3 regions of the Streptomyces sp. NPDC017936 genome follow, and region 3 is predicted to be linked to each of the others. Evidence: riboswitches for the same ligand, from Rfam matches in the RefSeq annotation. Region 3 holds a riboswitch; each other region holds the start of a gene.
What was found. A riboswitch is a leader RNA that binds a small molecule or an ion and turns the genes downstream of it on or off. The one in region 3 is predicted to bind thiamine pyrophosphate.

Region 1 (5,727 bases), on a different contig from region 3:
CCTCAGCATGCTCAGCCCCGGGCAGTCGTTCGCCCAGGCCATGCTCACCGCCGGATGGGCGTTCGGGGCCATCGCCGCGGCCGCCATCCTCGTCGCCACCGTCGGACTCCTCCTCACCGCGCTGCGCAACCGGCCCTCCGTGGAGGCCGGCCCGTACGACGAACTGCGCGACGAGGTGGCCCGCGCCAGGGAAGCCTGGCGGGAAGCCCTGCTCGAACGGGGCATCGTGCCGTTCCTGCGCGAGGCCCTCGCCGACCCCGGCACGGCCGCCGCGTCGCACTCCGAGCCGGCCCCGCAGGCGCCCACCGGCCGTCTGCCGAAGATCGGCTACGACCGCCCGGGCTTCACCAGCCCCGACGACGGGCGCACCGGCGGCTCCCGCCCGAGCTACAGCAGCCCGGACTACACCAGCCCGGACTTCGGCGGCCCGGAACACCAGCCGGAGTAGGCCTTCGGCTTGCGCCCCCCGCCACAGGGGAGCGCAAGCCGTACAGCCGGCGCCGTACGGAGCGGGACCGGCGTCAGTCCGCCAGCGGCAGATACACGCGGTTCCCCGCCGCCGCGAACTCCTTCGACTTCTGCGCCATCCCCTCCTCGATCTCCGCACGTGACCCACCGTGCTCGCGACGGATGTCCTGGGAGATCTTCATCGAGCAGAACTTCGGCCCGCACATCGAGCAGAAGTGAGCGGTCTTGGCCGGCTCCGCGGGCAGGGTCTCGTCGTGGAACTCACGGGCCGTGTCCGGATCGAGGGCCAGGTTGAACTGGTCCTCCCAACGGAACTCGAACCGGGCGTCGGACAGCGCGTCGTCCCATTCCTGCGCCCCGGGGTGGCCCTTGGCGAGATCGGCCGCATGGGCAGCGATCTTGTAGGTGATGACGCCGGTCTTGACGTCGTCCCGGTTGGGCAGACCCAGGTGTTCCTTGGGCGTGACGTAGCAGAGCATGGCCGTGCCCCACCAGGCGATCATCGCGGCACCGATGCCGGAGGTGATGTGGTCGTACGCCGGTGCGACGTCCGTCGTCAGCGGGCCGAGCGTGTAGAAGGGAGCCTCGTCGCAGATCTCCTGCTGGAGGTCGATGTTCTCCTTGATCTTGTGCATCGGAACGTGTCCCGGGCCCTCGATCATGGTCTGGACGTGGAAGCGCTTCGCGATCCGGTTGAGTTCCCCGAGCGTGCGCAACTCCGCGAACTGCGCCTCGTCGTTGGCGTCCGCGATCGAGCCCGGCCGGAGACCGTCACCGAGCGAGTACGTGACGTCGTAGGCGGCGAGGATCTCGCACAGCTCCTCGAAGTTCTCGTAGAGGAACGACTCCTTGTGGTGGGCCAGGCACCATGCCGCCATGATCGAGCCGCCGCGGGAGACGATGCCGGTCTTGCGGTTCGCCGTCAGCGGGACGTACGGCAGACGTACCCCCGCGTGGACCGTCATGTAGTCCACGCCCTGCTCGGCCTGCTCGATGACGGTGTCCTTGTAGATCTCCCAGGTCAGTTCCTCGGCCTTGCCGTCGACCTTCTCCAGGGCCTGGTAGAGCGGCACCGTGCCGATGGGGACGGGGGAGTTGCGCAGCACCCACTCGCGGGTGGTGTGGATGTTGCGGCCGGTGGAGAGGTCCATGACCGTGTCGGCTCCCCAGCGGGTCGCCCAGGTCATCTTCTCGACCTCCTCTTCGATGGAGGACGTCACGGCGGAGTTGCCGATGTTGGCGTTGACCTTCACCAGGAACCGCTTGCCGATGATCATCGGCTCGATCTCCGGGTGGTTGACGTTCGCGGGCAGGACGGCACGGCCCGCCGCGATCTCCTCACGGACCACCTCGGGCGACACGTTCTCCCGGATCGCCACGTACTCCATCTCCGGGGTGACCTCCCCCCGGCGCGCGTACGCGAGTTGGGTGACCGCCTTGCCGTCACGGCTCCGGCGCGGCAGACGGGGACGCCCCGGGAAGACCGCGTCGAGGTTGCGCAGGCCACCACGCGGCGAGGTGTGCTTGATCCCGTCGTCCTCCGGACGGACGGGGCGGCCCGCGTACTCCTCGGTGTCGCCGCGCGTGGTGATCCAGTTCTCCCGCAGCGGCGGCAGGCCCCTGCGGACATCGGTGTCGACGTGCGGATCGGTGTACGGGCCGGAGGTGTCGTACAGCGTGACCGACCGTCCGTTGGTGAGGTGCACCTGGCGGACCGGCACCCGCAGGTCGGGGCGGGTGCCCTCGACATACGCCTTGTGCCAGCCGATGGACTTCCCGGCCTCCCCGTGGGCAGAGCTCTCGGCGGAGATCTGCGCGGAGGCAGGCGTGCGTGCGTCCTTGTTGGTCATGAGACCTACTCCCTACGCCGGCATTACCCGGTAACAGGTTCAGCGGTCGACGCAGCGGCTACCGCCTGCCGACGTTTCCTGTGAAACATCACCTGGTGTCGGTGACGTTCCACGTGAAACATCGCGAAGACGGAGGTCAGCGCCCTCTCAGCCCGGTGCTCCGAGCTCCCGCGTGTGCAAAGGTGCCCCCACGCTAGCGGCAGTTCGGGCGCGGTGAACAGGGGGCCCTCTTCGTTCTTGCGATGATCGGGCGGTGACCACGACACACCAGCCTCCGTATCCACCACCCGAACCACCCCGCGGGCCGGGTGCCGGAAACGGCCACGGGCCCGGCACCGGCCGTGGCCGGATCCCCGCACCCGGAGACGACCGCGCCTTCGGCGGCGGGCACGCCCCGGGGCCCGGGTCCGGCGACGGTCGCTCTGAGGTCCATGGCGCGCGGGGCCCCGGCAACGGTCGGACGCCGAGCGGCGGGTACGGGCCCGGTGAGCCTCGGAGGCTCGACGGGCCCGGTGGCGGCGAGCGCGGGCCGGGCAGGGACGAATACGGTCCGGGCAGAGGCGAGTACGGCTCCGGCAGGGACGACTACCGCCCGGGCATGGGCGGACACGGCGCCGCCGGTGACCCGGCCGGCGCTCACCTCCACGCGCACGCCCCGGACGGCGGCCACAGCGGTGGGCCGGGTCCCGGTTCCGGTGGCGGGCACGGTTCCGGTGGCGGGCACGGTTCCGGCGAGGGGCACGGACCCGGTTCAGGCGGGGGGCACGGGCACTCGCACAGTCACGGCCCGGCCGCCCCCGTCTCCCTGCACCTGCGCAAGGTCATCACGGCCGTCCTCGTCCCGTTCGCCGTGGCGGTGCTCGCCGGGCTGGTCGTGCTGTGGCCCGGCGGCGCCCCGGCGCACGAGCGCACCGGCGTCGGCTTCGACCGGCAGACCCAGCACGCGACGGTGACCAAGGTGGAGACCTTGAGCTGCTCGTCGGTGAACGGCTCGGGCGGCGCCCCGACCGGCGACACCTCCACGGCCGAGGGCTCCTCCGCCCAGCAGCAGGCGAACGGCACCTGCAAGCGGGCCACGATCCGGGTGGACACGGGTCAGGACAAGGGACGCACGTTCACGGAGATCGTGCAGCCGGACCAGTCACGACAGCTGGACGAGGGCCAGAAGGTCGTGGTCGCCTACGAGCCCGCCGCGCCGAAGGACCTCCAGTACTCGGTGGCCGACGTGAACCGTCGCGTTCCGATGACGGTGCTCGCCCTGATCTTCGCCCTCGCCGTCGTGGTCGTCGGCCGGCTGCGGGGTGTCATGGCGCTGATCGCCCTGGCCATCAGCTTCCTCATCCTGAACTTCTTCATCCTGCCCGCGATCCTCCAGGGGTCGAACCCTCTGGTCGTGGCGGTGGTGGGGTCGAGCGCCATCATGCTGATCGCGCTCTATCTGTGTCATGGCCTGTCGGCCCGTACGTCCGTCGCGGTGCTCGGCACACTCATCTCGCTGTCGCTGATCGGCGTCCTCGGCTCGCTCTTCATCGACTGGGCCGCGCTCACCGGCAACACGGACGACAACACCGGCCTGATCCACGGCCTGTATCCGTCGATCGACATGAGCGGTCTGCTGCTCGCGGGCATCATCATCGGCTCGCTCGGCGTCCTCGACGATGTGACGGTGACCCAGACGTCGGCGGTCTGGGAACTGCACGAGGCCAACCCGTCCATGGGCTGGCGGGGGCTGTACCGGGCCGCCATCCGGATCGGCCGTGACCACATCGCCTCCGTGGTGAACACGCTCGTCCTCGCCTACGCCGGCGCCGCCCTGCCGCTGCTGCTGCTCTTCTCGATCGCCCAGAGCAACGTCGGCACGGTCGCCAACAGCGAGTTGGTCGCCGAGGAGATCGTGCGCACACTGGTGGGCTCGATCGGTCTGGTGGCGTCGGTTCCGGTGACCACGGCCCTCGCGGCCCTGGTCGTCTCGGCCGACCGACCGGAGTCCGGCAGGGCGGCCGCCGCAGCCGCGCAGGCGGCGCCGGGGGCCTCACCGGCCGGTACGGCGGTCCCCGCGCCCCAGACCGCCCGCAGCGGCCGGGGCAGACGACGCAAGCGCTGATGTGCGGGGGGGGGCGTCCGAGCCGTTGCCGAGGACGGACCCGGGCGCCCCCGCCCTGTCTTCCCGGCAGCCGGGTTCCACCGCCTGCCGGATACCGGGTCTCCCTGTCGTCCGGGACGCAGGGTCCGGCGGTCCGTGACCGCGACGTCCCAGAAGAAGCGTTCCTGCGGAGCCCCGCCCCGCGTCGAAACGTTCCCCCGTTCGGCCGACCGCTCAGCCGGCGCTCTGCTCCTCCGCGAGGATCCGGTCCAGTGCCTCCTCGAGGTGGGCGTCGAAGTCGGCGAGCGCCCCCTCCTGGCCCAGCGGCACGAGTTTGTCCGTGCGGTCGAGAAAGGCGACGAGCGGCGCCGCCGAGGAACGGAACACCGCCTGGTCGGCCCCGACCTGAAGCCGGATCAGCACCTCGCTCAGCGAGTCCGGATCGACGGGCGATACGCGCACGTCTCCCTCGCCGCACGGCCGCCCCACCCCGTCGATGAGCAGCTCCCGCCCGAACGCCCAGGTCACGGGGGCGTCCCCGGGCAGGTGGAAAGTGAGCCGTACGGCATAGGGATCACAGGTCTCGTAGCCCAGCTCCACCGGGATGCGGAACGAGAGCTCCTCCGAGACGAGAAAACTCATCATGACCTCTGCCTGAACCGCTTGTACGGACTCTCGCATCGCCTAACCCCGCATGGCCGTGAACTGGCTGGGAATGAACCCCTGATAGTGCAAGGCATCTTGCTGAACGTACACGACAGATCACAAGGAGTGATTTTTCAGATACTGATAGAGATCGCGAGCGATCCCAGCATCCGGCCGACCTCGTTCTGCAACTGCCGTGCCGCCGTCGGCAGTCGGTCGGCCTGGTGGACGGGCAGGGAGATCGCCACGGTGGCCGCGGTCGCGCCCACGGTGATCGGGATCGCGGCGCACACCGTGCCCAGTGCGTACTCCTGGCGCTCGACGACCGTGTCCATACGCCGGAAGCGGGCCAGCCGCCGCATCAGCGTGTGGTCGTCACGGACGGTGTACGGGGTGATGGACTGCACCGGGTAGCGATCGAGGTGGTCGCGGCGGGACCGCTCGTCCAGCTGCGACAGCAGGCACTGCCCGATGGCGTGCGCGTGGCCGGTTTCGCGGAAGTCGGCCCATTCCTCGACGGCCGGGATGCCCGGGGTGTCGGAGACGCACATGACGTCGATCTCACCGTCGCGGTACAGCGCGTAGTACACGGGGACACCGATCGAATCACGCCATTGGGCGAGAGTGTCGACGACCGTGCTGCGACGTTTCTGCGCGGCTCCGCTGCTGCCCAGCCGCTCG
Region 2 (5,727 bases), on a different contig from region 3:
GCCGCAACAGCATCAGAACTCCCCCGTCCGGTCGATGGGGGTGCCCCCGGTCGAGCCTGTTCGAGACTGGGGGAGCAGCCGCTCCAGCACCAGCAGGGCCACCGCGCACACCAGCATCAGAATCGTCGACAGGGCCATCGCCTGCCCGTAGTTGAGCTCACCGGCCCGCCCGAGCAGCCGCGCCACCGCGACCGGCAGCGTGGGGTTGTCGGGCCGGGCGATGAACACCGTCGCCCCGAACTCCCCGAGCGACACCGCGAAGGCGAACCCGGCCGCGACGAGCAGCGCCCGCCGCACCATCGGCAGGTCCACCTCCCGCCACACCCGCCAGGGCGACGCCCCGAGCACGGCCGCCGCCTCCCGCAGCCGTCCGTCCACCGCCCGCAGCACGGGCAGCATGGTCCGCACGACGAAGGGGACGCCGACCAGCGCCTGGGCGAGCGGCACCAGGATCCAGGTGCCGCGCAGGTCCAGCGGGGGCTCGTCGAGCGCGATCAGGAAGCCGAAGCCGACGGTCACCGCGGAGACGCCCAGCGGCAGCATCAGCAGCGCGTCGAAGCCCCGGACGAGACGTCCGGCGTCCCGCCGGGTGAGGGCCGCCGCGGCCAGCCCGCCGATCAGCAGCGCGAGGGCGGTCGCGGCGGCGGCGTACTCCAGCGAGTTGCCGATCGCCTCGATCGGCGGCACCAGGAAGACGTTGCCCTCCTCGCTGGTCAGCGCCCGGTAGTAGGCGAGGTCCGGCGCGTCCAGCGACCGCTGCACCAGCACGGCCGGCGGCAGCACCAGCAGCAGGGCGATGCTCGCCAGCACCCCGCCGAGCAGCGCCCACTGCCCCGCCCCGCGCGGCCGCCGCGCGGTCAGCTTCGCGTCCACCAGCCGCAGCGCGGTCTCCCGCCGCCGCACCGTCCAGGCGTGCACGGCGAGGATCGCGCCCACGGCCGCGAACTGGACGATCGTCAGGACGGCCGCCGTGGACAGGTCGAAGATCTCGGAGGTCTGCCGGTAGATCTCCACCTCGAGCGTGGAGAAGGCGGGGCCGCCGAGGATCTGGACCACGCCGAAGGAGGTGAAGGTGAAGAGGAAGACCATCAGCGCGGCGGCGGCCACGGCGGGCCCGAGCGCGGGGAGGGTGACCGTGCGCCAGGCCCGCGCCCGGGAGGCGCCGAGCATGCGCGCGGCCTCCTCCTGCCGGGGGTCGAGCTGCGACCACAGCCCGCCCACCGTGCGCACGACGACCGCGTAGTTGAAGAAGACGTGCGCGAGCAGGATCGCCCACACGGTGGTGTCCAGCCGTACGCCCCACAGGTCGTCGAGGAGTCCGCCGCGCCCGACGAGCGCGAGGAACGCCGTGCCGACGACGACCGTCGGCAGCACGAACGGGACGGTGACGACGGCCCGCAGCACCTGCTTGCCCGGGAAGTCCAGGCGCGCGAAGACGTACGCGCCCGGCAGCGCCAGCAGCAGGGTGAGCGCGGTGGAGGCGAGCGCCTGCCAGGTGGTGAACCACAGGACGTGCCGGATGCCGGCCTGCCCGAGCACGTCGAGGAGGCGGCCGAACCGCCACTGCCCGTCGACGTGGAGTCCGCGCGAGACGATCGCGGCGACGGGGTAGGCGAAGAAGATCCCGAAGAACGCGACGGGCAGGGCCATGAGCCCGAGCCGCGCCGCGTTCCCGGAAGGCCTCCTGGCCGGGGTCACTTCAGTACGAGCGAGGTCCACGACGTGACCCACCGGTCGCGGTTCTCGGCGATCCTCGCCGGGTCCATGGTCTCGGGGTCCTGCGCGGCGGGCCCGTACTTCGTGAACTCGGCGGGCACGCCCGCGCCCTCGGTCACCGGGTAGACGAACATGTTGAGCGGCATGTCCTCCTGGAACTCCCGGGAGATCAGGAAGTCGATGAGCGCCTTGCCGCCGGCGCTGTTCCTCGCGTTGCTCAGCAGCCCCGCGAACTCGACCTGCCGGAAGCAGGTGCCGGTGGCCACGCCGGTCGGCGCGGTGGTGGGCCTGGGGTCGGCGAAGACGACCTCGGCGGGCGGCGAGGAGGCGTAGGAGACGACGAGCGGCCGGTCGCCCCCGGCCTTCCTGCCGCCCGCGGAACCGGAGAACTCCTCGTTGTAGGCCTGCTCCCAGCCGGAGACCACCTTCACGCCGTTGGCCCGCAGCTTCTTCCAGTAGCCCTCCCACCCGTCGTCGCCGTACCGGGCGGCCGTACCGAGCAGGAAGCCGAGGCCGGGTGAGGAGGTGGAGGCGTTCTCGGTGACCAGGAGGTTCCTGTAGGCGGGCTTGACCAGGTCGTCGAAGGTGGCCGGCGGGGCCAGCTCGTGGTCGGCGAAGTACTTCTTGTCGTAGTTGACGCAGACGTCGCCGTGGTCGACGGGGGTGACCCGGTGCTTGTCCGCGTCGAGCCGGTACGCGGCGCCGACCCGGTCGAGGCCCTTGGCCTCGTACGGCTGGAACAGGCCGTTGTCGAGGGCGCGGGACAGGAGCGTGTTGTCGACGCCGAAGAAGACGTCGCCCTGCGGGTTGTCCTTGGTGAGGATCGCCTTGTTGACGGCCTGCCCGGCGTCGCCGTCGGTGAGGACCTTCACCTTGTAGCCGGACTGCTTCTCGAAGTCGGCGAGCACGCTCTTCGTCACGGCCCACGAGTCGTGGCTGACGAGGGTGACGGTCTTCGGGTCGCCACCTGATCCGGTGTCGCCGGACGACGAACCGCACGCGGACAGCGTGACGAGACCGAGGCCGACCGCCGCGGCCACGAACATCCTGGTGTGCACTGGATTCCTCCTGGGGTTGACCAGGAAGAGACGCGGCCCTGCCCGGGACCCGCGGAGACTCCGCGGGTACCCGGGCAGGGCGCAACAGCTCGAGTGATGACCGAACTTCCTACCCAGAATGACCTGGGCGAGGTTCAGAGGGTCTGCGGCCGGTTGCCGCACTCTCAGCGCTGTGGCGCTCCCCTGTCGGAATATGAAGGTATGAAGTTGTCCGGGATCAGACTACCGCTCGGTGGCGGCGAGCTGACCACAGGCCCCGTCGATCTCCTGGCCGCGGGTGTCCCGGATGGTGACCGGCACCCCGTGCGCCGCGATGGCCTCGACGAACGCCTTCTCGTCCTCGGGCCGGGAGGCGGTCCACTTCGAGCCGGGCGTCGGGTTGAGCGGGATCAGGTTGACGTGCACCGGTCGGCCCTTGAGGAGCCGTCCCAGGCGGTCGCCGCGCCAGGCCTGGTCGTTGATGTCGCGGATCAGGGCGTACTCGATGGACAGCCGGCGGCCGGACTTCTCGGCGTACTCGAAGCCCGCGTCGAGCACCTCGCGCACCTTCCACCGCGTGTTCACGGGGACGAGGGTGTCGCGCAGCTCGTCGTCCGGGGCGTGCAGCGAGATGGCGAGCCGGCACTTGAAGCCCTCGTCGGAGAACCGGTGGATGGCCGGCACCAGCCCGACCGTCGACACGGTGATCCCGCGCTGCGACAGGCCGAGCCCGTCCGGCGTCGGGTCGGTGAGCGCGCGGATCGCGCCGACGACCCGCTTGTAGTTGGCGAGGGGCTCGCCCATGCCCATGAAGACGATGTTGGACAGCCGGGCCGGCCCGCCCGGGACCTCCCCGTCCCTCAGCGCCCGCATCCCGTCGACGATCTGGTGCACGATCTCCGCCGTCGACAGGTTCCGGTCCAGCCCGGCCTGTCCGGTGGCGCAGAACGGGCAGTTCATCCCGCAGCCCGCCTGGGAGCTGATGCACATCGTCACCCGGTCCGGGTAACGCATCAGCACCGACTCCACGAGCGTGCCGTCGAACAGCCGCCACAGCGTCTTGCGGGTGGTGCCCTGGTCGGTCGACAGGTGCCGGACCACCGTCATCAGGTCGGGCAGCAGCGCCTCGCGCAGCTTGTCGCGCGCCCCGGCGGGGATGTCGGTCCACTCCGCCGGGTCGTGCGCGTACCGCGCGAAGTAGTGCTGCGACAGCTGCTTCGCCCGGAACGGCTTCTCACCGATCTCCGCGACCGCCTCCTTCCGCTCGGCGGGCGAGAGGTCGGCGAGATGCCGCGGCGGCTTCTTGGCTCCGCGGGGGGCGACGAAAACGAGTTCTCCGGGCTTAGGCATGGCCCTACCAGTGTCGCAGATCCACTCGGGTGACCCGGTCGGCCGGCCGGAGCACGCGACGAGCCCCCGTCCGCGGGGGACGGGGGCTCGGGTCGGCCGGGTGCGGACCGGTCAGCCGGAGCCGACGAACAGCACCAGGAGGAGCCAGACGACCGGCGCCGTCGGCAGCAGCGAGTCCAGCCGGTCCATGATGCCGCCGTGGCCCGGGAGCAGCGTGCCCATGTCCTTGATGCCCAGGTCCCGCTTGATCATGGACTCGCCGAGGTCACCGAGCGTGGCGCTGGCCGCGACCGCGAGGCCGAGGAGCAGGCCCTGCCACCAGGTGCCGTCGTCGATGAGGAACTGCATGCACAGCGCGCCGGCGACCATCGCGAACGACACCGCGCCGAGCAGGCCCTCGCGGGTCTTGCCGGGACTGATGCGCGGGGCGAGCTTGTGCCGGCCGAAGCGCCAGCCGACGGCGTACGCGCCGGTGTCGCTGACCACCGTCAGCACCAGGAAGGTCAGCACGCGCTGCGCCCCGTCGTCGGCCGTGAGCATCAAGGCGACGAAGGTGGCCAGGAACGGGACGTAGAAGGCCGCGAAGACACCGGCGGTGACGTCCTTGAGGTAGCCCTCCGGCGGTTCCGTCATGCGCCAGACCAGGACCGCCAGCGCGGTCAGGGCCATGGCGACCCACGCCCCCTCGGCGCCCCTGACGTACCCGGCGACGACCATCGCGGCACCGCCGAGCGCGAGCGGCACCAGCGGCGCCTTGATGCCCTTGCGCTCCTGGAGCCGGCTGGTCAGCTCCCACAGGCCCACGACGACGGCGACCGCTATGACGCCGACGAACACGGCCTTGACGATGAACAGCGAGGCGACGATCACCACGCCGAGACCGACCCCGACCCCTATGGCCGCGCCCAGGTCTCGGCCCGCGCTCTTCTTCTGCGGTGCGGGCGCCGGCTGCGGGGCGTCGGGCATGGGATCCGGATTCTGCGGCACCGCCGCATGGGGCTGCGCCGACGGGGTCTCGTCGCGGAACATCTGGTGCGGGGACGTCCCGCCGTGGAACGTCCCCTCTCGGAACAAGGGGCCGCCCGGCCGGGCGGCCCCCCGGTCGTCATCCTGGTTTCCGCCGTGAGCGGGTACGTCGGGGACGACGGGCATGGGGCGAGTCTGCTGCGCCTCAGGCGCATCGTACGCGGGACCCGCCGGGGCAGCGCCCTGGGCCGGCCCCCGGTCGGTGGGCCCCCAGTACCCGGCCGGTGAACCGGCGTGCGGCGGAGCGCCCCAGGAAGAGTCGTTCATCAGACCTCGAGCAGCTCCGCTTCCTTGTGCTTCAGGAGCTCGTCCACCTGGGCGACGTACTTCGCGGTGGTGTCGTCGAGCTCCTTCTCCGCACGGCGGCCCTCGTCCTCGCCGACCTCGCCGTCCTTGATCAGCTTGTCGATGGCGTCCTTGGCCTTGCGGCGCACCGAACGGATCGACACCCGGGCGTCCTCCGCCTTGCCCTTGGCGACCTTGATGTAGTCGCGGCGGCGCTCCTCGGTGAGCTCGGGGAACACCACGCGGATGATGTTGCCGTCGTTGCTCGGGTTGACGCCCAGGTCGGAGTCCCGGATCGCCTGCTCGATGTTGC
Region 3 (5,727 bases):
ACGCACGCGAGTGTACGAGCCCGCACCGGCACCCCCACCCCTTCCGCCTCCGTCGGAGCACGACTGCAGCGGAGCTGTGACGTCGGCGACGGAGGCGGTGCGGGGGAGGGCGCGGCGGCACCCGCCGGCGGCGCCTCCCCCGCGTTCAGAACGCGGGGCGCTCCGGGTCCAGCACGGCCAGGCCCTCCGGGGGAGACGACGCCTCGGCGAAGTAGCGGCGGGGGATCCGGCCCGCCAGCCGGGCCAGCCGTCCCGCCTCGACGCCGGCCCGCATGGCCAGCGCCATCCGCTCGGGATCCGCCGCCCGCGTCACCGCCGACGCCAGCATCACCCCCGCGCACCCCAGCTCCATCGCCAGCGCCGCGTCCGACGCCGTACCCGCCCCCGCGTCCAGGATCACCGGCACGCCCGCCTGCTCGACGATCAGCTGGAAGTTGTGCGGGTTGCGGATCCCGAGCCCCGACCCGATCGGCGACCCCAGCGGCATCACCGCCGCGCACCCCACGTCCTCCAGCCTGCGCGCCAGCACCGGGTCGTCGTTCGTGTACGGCAGCACCGTGAACCCGTCGTCGACCAGCGTCTCCGCGGCGTCGAGCAGTTCGACCGGGTCCGGCAGCAGCGTCCGCTCGTCGGCGATGACCTCCAGCTTGACCAGGTCGGTCCCGAGCGCCTCGCGCGCCAGCCGGGCCGTCAGCACCGCCTCCCCGGCCGTGAAGCACCCCGCGGTGTTCGGCAGGACGCGGATGCCGAGCCGGTCCAGGACCGACAGGACCGAGCCGTGCACCGAGGGGTCCACCCGGCGCATCGCGACGGTCGTCAGCTCGGTCCCGGAGGCGACCAGCGCCCGCTCCAGCACCTCCAGGCTGGGCGCCCCGCCCGTGCCCATGATCAGACGGGACGAGAAGGCCGTACCGCCGAGGACGAAGGGATCGTCGGCCATGGCTCAGCCTCCCTGGACGGCCGTGAGGACTTCCACGCGGTCTCCCTCGCACAGGGGCGTGGCGGACCACCGCGCGCGCGGGACGACGGTCTCGTTGAGCGCCGCGGCCACCCCGGAGGGCGCCGGCGTCAGGGACCGCACGACGCTGTCGAGAGCCGTACCGGGCGCGACCTCGCGCCGTTCGCCGTTGACGGAGATGTTCATGCGGGCTGCTCCGAGAGTGCGGCGGCGCCGAAGCGCCGGGGCGTGAAGGGACGGGCCTCGTCGGGGAGTTCCCCGGTGACCAGGGCGTGCGCCAGCGCGTCACCGGTCACCGGCGTGAGCAGCACGCCGTTGCGGTAGTGCCCGGTGGCGAGCAGCAGCCCCTCCAGCCCGGTCGGCCCGAGCAGCGGGGCGTTGTCCGGGGACCCGGGGCGCAGGCCCGCGCGCGTCTCCGTCAGCGGCAGCTCGGTGATCCCGGGGACCAGTTCGTGCGCGTCCCGCAGCAGCTCGTACACGCCCCCGGCGGTCACCGTCGTGTCCCAGCCCAGCTCCTCGCTGGTCGCCCCGACGACCAGCTCGCCGTTCTCCCGCGGCACCAGGTACACCTGGCTGCCGCGCACCACGGCCCGTACCGTCCGGCTCAGGAACGGCGCGTACCGCTCCGGCACGGTCAGCCGCAGCACCTGCCCCTTCACCGGCCGCACGGGCGGCAGCACCTCGTCCGGCACGCCCGCGAGCCGCCCGCTGAGGCTGCCCGCCGCCAGGACCACCTGGTCCGCGCCCAACGACGCACCCGCGCGCGTGAGGACCCCGGCGGCCCGGCCGGCCACCACGGACAGCCGCTCGGCCCACGTCCGGTGGAAGACCACGCCCGTCCGCTCGCAGGCGGCCACCAGCGCTGCCGCCAGCCGCCGCGGATCGATCCGGTGGTCGCCGTCCACCCGCAGCCCGCCGCGCACCCCCGGCGCGAGCATCGGCTCGAGCCGCCGGCAGTCCCGGCCGGACAGCCACTCCGACTCCAGCCCCGACCGCCGCTGCAGCGCGTGCAGCTCCCGCAGATGGGCGCGGTCGTCGGCGTCCAGCGCGACCGCCAGCGTGCCGGAGCGGCGGTAGCCGAGGTCGTGGCCGGTGAGCTCGGTCAGCTCGGCCGCGAAGTCCGGGTAGCGGCGGGCCGACGCGAGGTTCAGGCCGAGCAGGGTCTGCTCGCCGTGGTGCAGCTCGGTGACGGCGGCCAGCATCCCGGCCGCGACCTGCGCGGCCCCGCCGCCCGGCGCGGGGTCCACCACGGCCGTGGCGAACCCGCGCTGCGCGGCCCGCCACGCCGTGACGAGCCCGATGATGCCGCCCCCCACGACGAGGACGTCCGAGGTTGGTGAGGACATGGGCGTCCAGCCCCTCCCTTCGCCGGCATGACCCGGATCAGGTTCGTACGGTCGGAGGCCGCCAGCCTCCCTCTCAGCCCGGTGCGTCCGGGCTCCCGCGAGTGCTCTACGGTGGCCACCCTAGCCCGACCCCGTACGACTCAGTAAGGGAGCCTCCGCCCGTGCCCCGCCCGCCCGCCTCCGACGACCGGCCCCGGACGAAGGAGGACGCCGTGCCCCGCAGATCCCTCGACGGCCTCGTCCTCGCCCCCGTCGCCGACCAGGCCCCCGGCCAGGTCGGCACCCGCACCCGCTTCACCTACCACGAGCGCGACGGTGTGATCTGGGCCGACTACGCGGGGGGCGACGTCGTACGCGGGCACCTGGTGGGCAGACGGGAGGGGGACCGGCTCGACTTCCGGTACGTCCAGCTCAAGCACGACGGGACCACGTCGAGCGGGCACTGCGTCTCGACGGTCGTGGAACTGCCCGACGGCCGGGTGCGCCTCGACGAGACGTGGGAGTGGGAGTCGCAGCAGGGTAACGGGACGAGCGTCGTGGAGCAGGTCACGGAGCACGACCGCTGACTGACGGACCGTCAGTTGTCTAAGGTGATCAGGTGAGCGAGCAGACGCGGGAAGAAGACAGGTCGCCCGAGCGGCGCGTGGTCGTCGTCGGCGCGGGCATGGCCGGGGTGCAGACCGCGGTCGCGCTGCGCGAGCAGGGCTTCACCGGCCGGGTGACCCTCATCGGCGCCGAACCCCACCAGCCCTACGACCGGCCGCCGCTGTCCAAGGCCGTCCTGCTCGGCAAGGCGGAGGACTCCGCCTTCGACGTCGACTTCGAGGGCCTCGGCATCGAACTGCGCCTGGGTACCGAGGCCCTCGGCGTCCGCCCCGCCGGCCACGAACTGGACACCGGGGCCGGGCCCGTCCCGTACGACGTCCTCGTCCTCGCCACCGGCGCCGAGCCCGTCCGGCTGCCCGGCGCCGAGGGTGTGCCCGGCGTCCACCTGCTGCGCACCCTGGACGACGCCGAACGGCTGCGGCCCGTGCTCGCCCGGCGGCACGACATCGTGGTCGTCGGCGCCGGGTGGATCGGCGCGGAGTTCGCCACGGCCGCCCGGGAGGCGGGCTGCGCGGTCACCGTCGTGGAGGCCGCCGACCGGCCGCTGGCCGGCGCCCTGCCCGCCGAGGTCGCCGACCCGATGACCGCCTGGTACGCCGACAGCGGCACCACGCTGCGCACCCACGCGCGCGTGCGGCGCGTCGAGCCCGGCGCGGTCGTCCTCGACGACGGCTCGCGGCTGTCCGCCGACGCCGTCGTGGTCGGCATCGGCGCTCGGCCCGCCACCGGCTGGCTGACCGGCTCCGGCGTCGGGCTCGGCGGGCACGGCGAGGTCGTGGCCGACGCCCACCTGCGCACCTCCGTCCCGGACGTGTACGCGGTCGGCGACTGCGCGTCCTTCCCCTCGGGGAGGTACGGCGAGCGGCTCCTCGTCCACCACTGGGACAACGCGCTCCAGGGCCCGCGCACGGTCGCCGCGAACATCCTCGCCGAGGCCACCGGGGAGCCCCTGTCGGTCTACGACCCGGTCCCGTACTTCTGGTCCGAGCAGTTCGGCCGCTTCGTCCAGTACGCCGGCCACCACACCGGTGCCGACACCGCCCTGTGGCGCGGCGACCCGGCCGGGCCCGCCTGGACGGTCTGCTGGCTGCGGGAGGACCGTCTGGTGGCCCTGCTGGCGGTGGGCCGCCCCCGCGACCTCGCCCAGGGGCGCCGGCTGATCGAGGCCGGCACGCCGATGGACCCGCGGCTGCTCGCGGACCCGGCCCGGCCGCTGAAGGCGGCGACGGCCTGACCGGGCGAACGGCTTGCCGACCGGCCCCGCCGGAGCCACCCGGCTTCCGACTGTCGGTGGCAGATGGCAGGCTTGTTCCCGTGACCGAGATTGACGCAAAGATCGATGCTCTCGTCCCCGCCTGGCTCACCGTGCCCGACATCGCCGAGCAGCTCGGCGTGGACGTGACACGTGTCCGGCAGCTGGTCAAGGAGGGCCAGCTGATCGCCGTGCGCCGTGGCGAGAACCGCGCGCTGCACGTCCCCGCCGCCTTCATCGACGGGGACAAGGTCGTCAAGGGCCTGGTCGGCACCCTGACGCTGCTGCGGGACGACGGCTTCACGGTCGAAGAGATGATCGAGTGGCTCTTCACCCCCGACCCGAGCCTGCCGGGCACCCCGGCCCAGGCCCTGAGCGAGAATCGCGGCACGGAGGTGAAGCGCCGCGCCCAGGCGCTCGCCGTCTGATCCGCAGCCGTCGAACGACCACCCGCCGTACGGCCGCGGCGCGCGTCGCCGCGGCCGTACGGCACCGCCCCGGGGGGACCCACGCATGCCCGACACCGCCCGCGCCCGCCTCGCCGACGCCCGCCTCTACCTCTGCACGGACGCCCGCAAGCGCCAGGGCGACCTCCCCGACTTCCTGGACGCGGTCCTCGCGGCAGGCGTCGACATCGTCCAGCTGCGCGACAAGGGCATGGAGGCGGCCGAGGAACTGGAGCACCTGAGGGTGTTCGCCGACGCCTGCGCCCGCCACGGCAGGCTGCTGGCGGTCAACGACCGCGCGGACGTGGCCCACGCCGCCGGCTCCGACGTCCTCCACCTCGGCCAGGGGGACCTGCCGGTCCCCGCGGCCCGGGCCCTGCTCGGTGACGACGTCCTGATCGGCCGCTCCACCCACACCGAGGCGGAAGCGGCGGCCGCGGCCGTCCAGGAGGGCGTGGACTACTTCTGCACCGGCCCCTGCTGGCCCACCCCCACCAAGCCCGGCCGTCCGGCCCCCGGCCTCGGCCTGGTCCGTCACACGGCCGCGCTCGGCACCGGCCGCCCCTGGTTCGCCATCGGCGGCATCGATCTCGGCAACCTCGACGAGGTGCTGGCGGCGGGCGCCCGCCGGGTCGTGGTCGTCCGGGCGATCACGGAGGCGGACGACCCCGGGACCGCCGCGGCCGAGTTCGCGAAGCGGCTGCGCCAGGCGTGAGCCCGGCCGGGGCCGGGCCGGGCGCGGGCCCCGCCCCGACCGGAGTCCGGCCGGCTGGTGCCGGGGTTGTCCAAGGGGTGGACAACAAGCCGACAATTCGGGCAAATATCCGAGATCCGGTTGGGGGACCGCCGCCCCCTGGCTAACCTGCGGGTATGGCCCTCGGAACCGCATCCACCAGGACCGATCGCGCACGCACCGTGCGCGACATGCTGTCCACCGGCAAGACGACGTACTCGTTCGAGTTCTACGCGCCGAAGACCCCCCAGGGTGAGCGGAGCCTGTGGAACGCCCTCCGCAGGGTCGAGGCGGTGAGTCCGGACTTCGTCTCCGTGACCTACGGCGCCGGCGGTTCCACCCGGGCCACCACGGTCAAGGAGACGCAGCAGATCGTCGCCGACACC

Region 1: linked by a shared signal. The riboswitch ahead of thiC (phosphomethylpyrimidine synthase ThiC) and the one ahead of thiO (glycine oxidase ThiO) in region 3 are both predicted to bind thiamine pyrophosphate.
Region 2: linked by a shared signal. The riboswitch ahead of ACH4F6_RS29630 (thiamine ABC transporter substrate binding subunit) and the one ahead of thiO (glycine oxidase ThiO) in region 3 are both predicted to bind thiamine pyrophosphate.

Annotation. Positions count from the first base shown of each region.
Region 1 is NZ_JBIRHK010000012.1:171,272-176,998, forward strand. Features, by position in the region: gene ACH4F6_RS24990 (hypothetical protein) at 1-448, shown strand, start outside; gene thiC (phosphomethylpyrimidine synthase ThiC) at 522-2,318, opposite strand; TPP riboswitch at 2,311-2,500, opposite strand; gene ACH4F6_RS25000 (YibE/F family protein) at 2,917-4,422, shown strand; gene ACH4F6_RS25005 (SsgA family sporulation/cell division regulator) at 4,636-5,082, opposite strand; gene ACH4F6_RS25010 (IclR family transcriptional regulator) at 5,181-5,727, opposite strand, start outside.
Region 2 is NZ_JBIRHK010000016.1:128,452-134,178, forward strand. Features, by position in the region: gene ACH4F6_RS29620 (ABC transporter ATP-binding protein) at 1-13, opposite strand, end outside; gene ACH4F6_RS29625 (ABC transporter permease) at 13-1,719, opposite strand; gene ACH4F6_RS29630 (thiamine ABC transporter substrate binding subunit) at 1,695-2,762, opposite strand; TPP riboswitch at 2,863-2,969, opposite strand; gene rlmN (23S rRNA (adenine(2503)-C(2))-methyltransferase RlmN) at 2,997-4,103, opposite strand; gene ACH4F6_RS29640 (phosphatidate cytidylyltransferase) at 4,215-5,396, opposite strand; gene frr (ribosome recycling factor) at 5,396-5,727, opposite strand, start outside.
Region 3 is NZ_JBIRHK010000022.1:18,475-24,201, forward strand. Features, by position in the region: gene pknB (Stk1 family PASTA domain-containing Ser/Thr kinase) at 1-2, opposite strand, end outside; gene ACH4F6_RS34790 (thiazole synthase) at 146-940, opposite strand; gene thiS (sulfur carrier protein ThiS) at 944-1,144, opposite strand; gene thiO (glycine oxidase ThiO) at 1,141-2,304, opposite strand; TPP riboswitch at 2,302-2,413, opposite strand; gene ACH4F6_RS34805 (hypothetical protein) at 2,517-2,870, shown strand; gene ACH4F6_RS34810 (NAD(P)/FAD-dependent oxidoreductase) at 2,903-4,144, shown strand; gene ACH4F6_RS34815 (Rv2175c family DNA-binding protein) at 4,225-4,590, shown strand; gene thiE (thiamine phosphate synthase) at 4,676-5,323, shown strand; gene metF (methylenetetrahydrofolate reductase [NAD(P)H]) at 5,479-5,727, shown strand, end outside.